2 regions of the Agromyces sp. Marseille-Q5079 genome follow, and region 2 is predicted to be linked to the other one. Evidence: riboswitches for the same ligand, from Rfam matches in the RefSeq annotation. Region 2 holds a riboswitch; the other holds the start of a gene.

Region 1 (4,406 bases), on a different contig from region 2:
CAGGCGTGGCCGCGTCGCGATGGCCGTGGCGACCGACAGCCGCCGCTTCTCCCCTCCGGACAGCGTGAACGGGTTCGCGCCCGCGAGGTGCTCGAGCCTGAGCACCGACAGCAGTTCGTCGATCCGGGTGCGACGCTCGGTCTCGGGGAGCTTGAGCGCGCGAGGGCCGACCTCGAGCTCGGCCCGCACCGAACCGGTGAGGAACTGATGCTCGGGACTCTGGAACACGGTGCTGATGCGGGCGAGCAGGTCGCGGGAGCGCCAGCGCCACGGCTCGCCGCGCAGCCCGGTCGCCAGCGTGCCGGATGCCGTGAGCCGTCCGTCGAGCGGCCGCAGGAGCCCCGCCAGGGTCAGTGCCAGGGTCGACTTCCCGACGCCGTTCGGTCCGGAGATCGCGAGGATCCGGCCTGCGTCGACGTGGACGTCGAGGCCCTCGCGAACCACGGCATCCGGCCTGCGCCCGATCGCGAGTGCCTCTCCGGCCAGCAGTCCGGATGCCGGGAGCGTCGGCCCGGGTGCCAGCCAGGGTCGTTCGTCGGGAAGCCAGACGCCGCCGTCGCGGAGCGTGGAACGCTGCGAGGCGAGCACGACGTCGGGAACGCCGTCGGCGAGCACACCACCTGCGCTCCCACCGCCGAGCACGATCACCCGATCGACGATCGGCAGCCAGACGGGCACTCGGTGCTCGATGACGATGAGCGTCGCGCCGGTCTCCTCGGCCACGCGAGCGACCGCGTCGCGCACGTCGCGGACGCCCTCGGGGTCGAGGTTCGCGGTCGGCTCGTCGAGCAGGATGAGGCCCGGACGCATCGCGAGCACGCCCGCGAGGGCGAGTCGCTGGCGCTGGCCTCCCGACAGCTCCGCGGTGGAGTGCTCGAATGGCAGGTCGAGTCCGACCGCGGAGAGCGCCTGGCCGACGCGCGACCAGATCTCCTCGCGGGGTACGCCGAGGTTCTCCAACCCGAACGCGACGTCGTCGCCGACCCGGGCCATGACGACCTGGGCATCGGGATCCTGCAGCACGAGGCCTGACCGGCCGCGCGCCGCCGAGGGACGCCGACCGTCGACGAGCAGCTCGCCGAGGTTCTCGCCGTCCTCGTCGCCGCCGAGCACACCGGCGATGCCGTGGAGCAGCGTCGACTTGCCGGCCCCGGATGCCCCGAGCAGGAGCACCCGTTCGCCGGGCCGGATGTCGAGATCCAGGTGCTGCACCGCCGGCGACCGCCGACCGGCATGCCGCCACCCCCAACCACGGGCCGTGACCGAGGCCGGGGCGGCGGGCGTGCGGACGCCCGTCACGTCAGACCGCCCGGAGCTCGCGCCCGGCTGCGAAGCGGTCGAGCGCGCCCGCGCGCGCGAGACCGCGCACGGCGAGCCAGGAGAGACCTCCGGCGATCGCCGCCCCTCCGACGACCGCCGACGCCGCGTAGATCGTGGCGAACAACGAAGCTGCGCCGGCGTAGTAGAGCACGAGGTCGTTGATCGCCATGGCGAGTCCGGCGGCCGCGCCGGCCAGCAGGGCCACGGGGAAGCGCCAGTACCGGTACAGGAAGATCGCGAAGACCAGTTCTGCGCCGATGCCCTGGACGAGGCCGGCCTCGATCGTGAGCAGGCCGCCCCACTGGCTGCCGATGAGGGCGGAGACGATCGCCGCGACGAGCTCGGTGTAGAGTGCGGCTCCGGGCTTGCGGATGATCAGCCCGCCGAGCACGCCGGCGACCACCCACAACGCCGCCGGCGCGGCCTGCAGGCCGGGCAGCAGGGCTTCGATGGGCGCGGAGATCGGGCCCCACACGACGCCCCACGCCCAGAAGACGACGCCGACGGCCACGCCGACGACGCTCGCCACGACGATGTCGACCACGCGCCAGCGGAGGTTGGGACGCTCGGGGCGTGCGGAGGAACCGGATGCCGCGGTCGCGGCGGATGATGTTGATGATGCGTGCACTGTCGTGCCCTCTCCCTCGATGAAAGCGGCACGGGTAATGAGATGCGAATGCCTCCCTGCGCTGGCATGACCCAGATCAGGTTCGACGGTCGAAGGTTGAGAACCTTCCTCTCAGCCCGGCTCACCGGACTCCCGTGTTCGAGATCAGCGTACACGCAGACGATCCCTCACGTTCACCGAACGCAGGGCGGCGAGCTGGGCGGCTCAGCGCTTGAGTGCGCGGATGACCGACTTCAGGGCGTGGCCGACCACGAAGATGAACGGCGTCGCGACCAGGACGAGGCCGATGATGTTCGGCTCGAACCGCACGCGCCCCTCTTCGCCCACGTAGGCGCCGAGCGGAATGGAGAGCCCCCCGCCGCCACCACCGCTGCCCTGCACGTTGTCGATCGCTCCGCCACTGCCGGCGCCGAAGCCGTAGTAGCCGAGCGCCACCGGGACGACCTTCACGCCGTCGATGTCGATCGTCTCGCCGTACGCGGTCTTCACGCCGACGCCGGCGACGGTCTCTGCAAGGTCCAGCACGAGTTCAGCCATGTGGCCACGCTACCGGCGCGCGGTCATGCCTACCAGCCCCACGCCGCGGCATTCGGGTCGAACGGCTCGTCGCCTCTGGCCGCGCGGCGCTGCTCGCGCTCCTGCTCACGTTGCACGAGCGCGGCGGGCCGCACCGCGCCCTTGCCGAACCGGGCGGTGACCTGGTCGATCGTGCGCTCGGCATCGCGCCACTCCTCATCGGGATCCCAGAGCATGGCGCCGGTGCCCGATTCGCGGAGGTTCTCAGCACGCACGCCGATGAGTCGCACGCGCGCGCCGTCGCCCACGAGGCCCTCGAGCGCCTCGGACGCCTCGTCGTAGATGCGGCGCGCGACGTCGGTGGGCTCGGCGAGGGTTCGCGACCGCGTGAGCGTGCGGAAGTCGCCGTAGCGGAGCTTCAGCGACACGGTGCGGGCGACGAGGCCCGCCTTGCGGAGCCGCACGGCGACGTTGCCCGAGAGCTGCAGGAGCTCGCGGCGGATCGCGACCGGGTCGGTGAGGTCGTGGCCGAATGTCTGCTCGTGCCCGATGCTGCGCTCGGTGCGGGTGGTGTGCACCTCGCGCGGGTCGTCGCCGACCGCGAGTCGCGCGAGGCGCCCCGCGAGCGCGGGGCCGACGGCCCTCACGAGCGCGTCGGCCGGCATCGCGGCCACGTCGCCGACCGTGCGGAGCCCGATGCGCGCGAGGGTCTCCTCGGTGACCTTGCCCACGCCCCAGAGCGCCGACACCGGCAGTGGATGCAGGAACGCGACCGTCTCGTGCGCCGGCACCACGAGCATCCCGTCTGGCTTGGACCTGCTCGAGGCGACCTTGGCGACGTACTTCGTCGCCGCGACCCCGATCGAGCAGGTGAGTCCCGTCTCGGCCTGCACCCGCTGGCGGATGGTCCAGGCGATCTCGGCGGGCGTGCCGTGCAGGCGTCGAGCACCCGAGACGTCGAGGAATGCCTCGTCGATGGAGAGCGGCTCGACGAGCGGCGTGATCTGTCCGAAGATCTCCATGACCCGCTTGGAGTACTCGGAGTACGCCGGGTAGTTGCCGCGCAGCACGACGGCGTTCGGACAGCGCTGCAGGGCGACGGACATCGGCATCGCCGAGTTGACCCCGTACCGGCGCGCCTCGTAGCTCGCGGCCGCCACGACGCCGCGACCCGCCGTTCCGCCGACGAGGACGGGCCTGCCGCGGAGCTCGGGGCGAGAGAGCAGCTCGACGGACACGAAGAAGGCGTCCATGTCGACGTGCAGGATCGGGGTCGCCGAATCGTCCACGGGCCCCGTGGTGACCTGCCTCGACGAGCCGTCCTGCTTGCTCACGGTGCGACCCTACGCCAGGCCACCGTCATCGCAGACCGGAGGCGTTCAGAACCCGAAGTCCCCGCCGAAATCTCCGCCGAAGTCACCGGATGCACCGGCATCGCCGGAGGCATCCGCGGATGTCTCCCCGGTACCGCCGGCGACGTCGCCGCCGAAGTCGGGCAGGAACTCCTGGACGAGCATCGAGCCGACCACGACGCCGATGATGGTGCCGAGCATCGAGCTGCCCATCATGGATCCGTACGACGGCACGCCGCGTCCGTTCGCGGCATCCGTCGACCTGAACGTGCGCTCCATGGTGCCCGGGGCGCGCAGCTCGGCGCGAGTGGCGGCCCTCGCGAGCGCCGAAGGCTCATCCGACACGAGCCGCTCGCCCACGGGCGCCTGCGCCGCGAGGGTGCTGAACACCTGCGCGCGCTGCGCGGGAGTGAGCTTGGCGAAGGCCTCGGCGTGCACGGCCTCGATCGTCTCGGGCGGCGCCGTGCGGAGCAGGTAGCGGTAGCGCTCGATCGCGCGCTCGTCCTCGGACTGCGGACGAGCCGGCGGCGGCACGGGCCGAGCCGCGCTGGGTGCGGGTGCGGGTGCGCCGAACAGTCGGTCAAGGAAAC
Region 2 (4,406 bases):
GCGGAACGTGTGCCGGTACTCCGTGGGCGACGTGCCGAGCACACGGTGGAAGTGCAGGCGGAGGTTCGCCGCCGTCCCGAGCCCCACCCGCGCGGCGACCTGCTCGACCCCGAGGTCGGTGCGCTCGAGGAGCTCCCGCGCGAGGTCGATGCGCGCGCGCAGGATCCACTGCATGGGCGTGTACCCGGTGTCCTCGACGAAGCGGCGGGAGAACGTGCGCGTCGACACCTTCGCGTTGCGCGCCAGGTCATCGAGCGTCAGGGGCTCGTCGATGCGCTCGATCGCCCAGTGGCGGGTCGCCGCGAACAGCTCGCCGAGGTCGTCGGGCAGCGCCCGCGGCACGTACTGGGCCTGGCCGCCGCTGCGGTACGGCGCGGCCACCAGGCGCCTGGCGACGTGGTTCGACAGCGCGACGCCGTGATCGCGGCGCACGAGGTGCAGGCAGAGGTCGATGCCCGACGCCGCACCGGCCGACGTGAGCACGCGCCCCTCGTCGACGAACAGCACGTTCTCGTCGACCTGCACGAGCGGATGCCGCGCCGCGAGCGCGCGCGTGTAGTGCCAATGCGTCGTGGCACGACGCCCGTCGAGCAGGCCCGTTGCGGCGAGCGCGAACGCACCCGTCGAGATCGCCGCGATCCGCGCCCCGCGCTCATGGGCGGCGAGGAGGGCATCGACGACGACAGGCGGCGGCGCCTCGACATCCGGATGCCGGTAGCCCGGGATGAAGATCGTCTCCGCCCATTCGAACGCCTCGAGCCCGTCGGCCACGTGGTACGAGAGGCCGTCGCCGCCGGTCACGGGGCCCGGCGCCGCGCCGCAGACGCGCACCTCGTACGGCATCGACTGGCGGGTCGCGAAGATCTGCGCCGGGATGCCGACGTCGAGCGGCTTCGCGCCCTCGAGGACGAGGACGGCGACCCGGTGGTTGCGGTGTGCGCGGCCGGAGGTCATACGGCCAGACTGCCATGGCCCGCAAGGATCCCGCCTCGCACCCCGATGCCGCCGCGCATCCTGGTCCCGCCGCGCATCCTTGGTCCCGCCGCGCATCCCTGGGAGTGACGACCCCGCCGGGCCCGGGGAGGAACGTTCCCGGGGGCGATCAGCCGAGTGGAGATCGTCCGACGGAGGATCGCCGACCCGGCGGGGTGTTGCGAGAACCGTAGCCGCCGCGTCGGACGACCACCACACCTCAGCGGACGTTCGCCCTCGAACTGGGGGCCGGACGGAGCTCGAACCTGGGCGAACGGAGCACGAACGCGTGCGATCGCCAGCACCACCGGGGTGCCGCTCCGCAGATGCGCGGCACTCCGGCACTCCGGCACTCCGGCACTCCGGCACTCCGGCACTCCGGCACTCCGGCACTCCGGCACTCCGGCACTCCGGCACTCCGGCACTCCGGCACTCCGGCACTCCGGCACTCCGGCACTCCGGCACTCCGGCACTCCGGCACTCCGGCACTCCGGCACTCCGGCACTCCGGCACTCCGGCACTCCGGCACTCCGGCACTCCGGCACCGTATCCGCAAAGTGGTGCTCCCGAGGTCGAGGTCGAGGTCCAGGTCGAGTTCCAGGTCCAGGTCCAGGTCGAGTTCCAGGTCCAGGTCCAGGTCCAGACGCAGACGCCACCGCAGGCGCAGCCCGGGGGCACGCGCAGGCGCATCGCCCACGGCGCCACGTCACCTCGCGACGCGGCATCCGCCGTCCCGGTAGGCTGGCCCGCAGTGACACGGGGTGCCGCGCTCCAGCCCTGCCAGGGCGACCGCGGCTGAGAACACACCCGTCGAACCTGATCTAGTTCGAACTAGCGAAGGGATGTCGCGTGAGCGATCGTCTGTCCATCGACCCTGCCCACCACGCCGCAGCCGGCGCCGCCGAGAGCGGCTTCGGCGAGAGCGGCTTCGGCGAGGCCGGCCCCGCCGATCTCGCCGCGTCCAGCGCACGGCTGCTCGCGAGCCTGCGGGAGTCCGCGCCGCTCGTGCACTGCATCACGAACAGCGTGGTCACGAACTTCACCGCGAACGCGCTGCTCGCGATCGGCGCCGCCCCGGCGATGGTCGACATCCGCGTCGAGGCCGGCCTGTTCGCCGGCATCGCGTCGGGGCTGCTCGTGAACCTCGGCACGCCCCACGAGGAGCAGCGCGACGCCGCGCGAGAGGCCGTGGCCGCCGCATCCGCCGCCGGCACGCCGTGGGTGCTCGACCCCGTCGCGATCGGCGCCCTGCCGGTGCGCACGGCCCTCGCGCGCGAACTCGTCGCGCAGCGACCGACCGCGATCCGCGGCAACGCGAGCGAGATCATCGCGCTCGCGGGTGCGGGCGCCGGCGGGCGCGGCGTCGACGCGGCCGACAGCACGGATGCCGCCGCCGAGGCGGCCGCGCACCTCGCGCTCGCCCACGGCGCGGTGGTCGCCGTGTCCGGCCCCGTCGACCTCATCACCGACGGGCGTCGCACCGCGCGCATCGCGAACGGCGACGCGGTGCTCACGCGCATCACGGGCGGCGGCTGCGCGCTCGGCGCGGTGACGGCGGCGTTCCTCGGCGCGGCTCGCGGCACCGACGACGACGCGTTCGCGGCGACCGTGGCCGCCACCGTCGTCTACACGGTCGCGGCCGAGATCGCGGCCGCCGGCTCGGCCGGACCGGGCAGCTTCGGCCCCGCCTTCCTCGACGCGCTCGCGCTCGTCACGCCCGAGACCGTCGTCGCCCGCGCGAAGGTCTCCGTGACGGATGCGGCGCCGGCCGCAGAGACCGCCGAGGCGACCGCATGACCGCCCGCACCGCCCTCGACCTCTCGATCACCCTCGTCACCGATGCCGCCCTCTGCGGGCCGCGAGGGGTCGCCGCCGTCGTGGCCGACGCCGTCGACGGCGGCGTGCGCGTCGTGCAACTCCGCGACAAGGCCGCGACTCACGACGACCTGCTGCGCCAGCTCGAGGCGCTCGCGATCGCGATCGACGGGCGCGCAGCGCTGCTCCTGAACGACCGGGTCGACGTCGCGGCGGCCGCTCGCGCGCGCGGGCTGCCGGTCGACGGCGTGCACCTCGGACAGGGCGACACCGCGGCATCCGTCGCCCGTGAGCTGCTCGGCGACGACGCGGTCGTCGGCCTCACCGCGAATGCGCGCGAACACCTCGAGGCCCTGCGCCGGATGCCCCGCCGCGACGTCGACTACCTCGGCGTCGGCGTCATCCGTCCGACGACGACGAAACCCGACCATCCGCCGGCGCTCGGCATCGACGGGTTCGCGCGGTTCGCGGCCGAGGCCGAGCTTCCGTGCGTCGCGATCGGCGGCATCACCCTGGCGGATGTCGCCGCGCTCCGCGACGCGGGCGCGGCCGGGGTCGCGGTCGTGTCGGCGCTCTGCGCCGCGCCCTCGCCGCGCGACGCCGCCGCGGAGTTCGCCGCGGCCTGGGGTGCACGATGAGCGCGGGCGTGGGCGCCGACCTCGCAGCGGGCGCACGCCGGGTGCCGCGCGTGCTCAGCATCGCGGGCAGCGACCCGTCGGGCGGTGCCGGCATCCAGGCCGACCTCAAGTCGATCGCGGCAGCCGGCGGCTACGGCATGAGCGCCGTCACCGCCCTCACTGCGCAGAACACGCGCGGCGTGCGCGGAGTGCACGTGCCGCCGGCCGCGTTCCTCGGCCAGCAGCTCGACGCGATCGGCGACGACATCACGGTCGACGCGGTGAAGATCGGCATGCTCGCGAACGCGTCCGTGATCGACGTCGTCGCCGACTGGCTGCGACGGACGGAGGTGCCGATCGTGGTGCTCGATCCGGTCATGGTGGCCACGAGCGGCGACCGGCTGCTCGACGCCGATGCCGAGGCGGCCCTGCGCGAGCTGCTCCCCCTCGCCGACCTGATCACCCCGAACCTGCTCGAGCTCGCGGTGCTGGCCGGCGAGGCGCCGGCCGCGACCTGGGCCGAGGCGATCGCGCAGGCCGAGGCGGTCTCCGCCGCCACGGGCGCGCGCGTGCTCGCGAAGGGCGGACACCTCGCGGGCGCCGACGCTCCCGACGCACTCGTGCACGCGGCATCCGCCACCGTCGTCGAGTTCGCGGGTGCCCGCATCGCGACGACCGCGACGCACGGCACCGGATGCTCGCTGTCGTCGGCGATCGCGACGCTGCAGGCCGAACTCGGCGACTGGACCGAGGCGGTCGGCGAGGCGCGGCGGTGGCTGCGCGAGTCGCTCCGCCACGGCGAGGCGCTCGAGGTCGGCGGCGGCCACGGGCCCGTGAGCCACTTCGCGGGGCTCTGGTCGCGCGGCGGCCTGCGCACCGCACCGACCACAGGCGAGATCGAGGCCGAGTGGTGGTCGGGCATCGCCGACGTGCGCGCCGCCATCGACGACCTGCCCTTCATCTGCGGGCTCGCCGACGGCACGCTCGAGCGCGAGCCGTTCC

Evidence for each region. Region 2 has a riboswitch for thiamine pyrophosphate ahead of thiM (hydroxyethylthiazole kinase). Riboswitches for the same ligand answer to the same signal wherever they lie in the genome.
Region 1: linked by a shared signal. The riboswitch ahead of ACR3IO_RS12510 (ECF transporter S component) and the one ahead of thiM (hydroxyethylthiazole kinase) in region 2 are both predicted to bind thiamine pyrophosphate.

Annotation. Positions count from the first base shown of each region.
Region 1 is NZ_JBPEJF010000004.1:410,319-414,724, reverse strand. Features, by position in the region: gene ACR3IO_RS12515 (ABC transporter ATP-binding protein) at 1-1,212, opposite strand, end outside; gene ACR3IO_RS12510 (ECF transporter S component) at 1,301-1,948, opposite strand; TPP riboswitch at 1,985-2,085, opposite strand; gene ACR3IO_RS12505 (hypothetical protein) at 2,153-2,485, opposite strand; gene ACR3IO_RS12500 (DNA polymerase IV) at 2,515-3,798, opposite strand; gene ACR3IO_RS12495 (hypothetical protein) at 3,844-4,406, opposite strand, start outside.
Region 2 is NZ_JBPEJF010000001.1:684,432-688,837, forward strand. Features, by position in the region: gene ACR3IO_RS03145 (GlxA family transcriptional regulator) at 1-954, opposite strand, end outside; TPP riboswitch at 1,720-1,832, shown strand; gene thiM (hydroxyethylthiazole kinase) at 1,945-2,769, shown strand; gene thiE (thiamine phosphate synthase) at 2,766-3,425, shown strand; gene thiD (bifunctional hydroxymethylpyrimidine kinase/phosphomethylpyrimidine kinase) at 3,422-4,406, shown strand, end outside.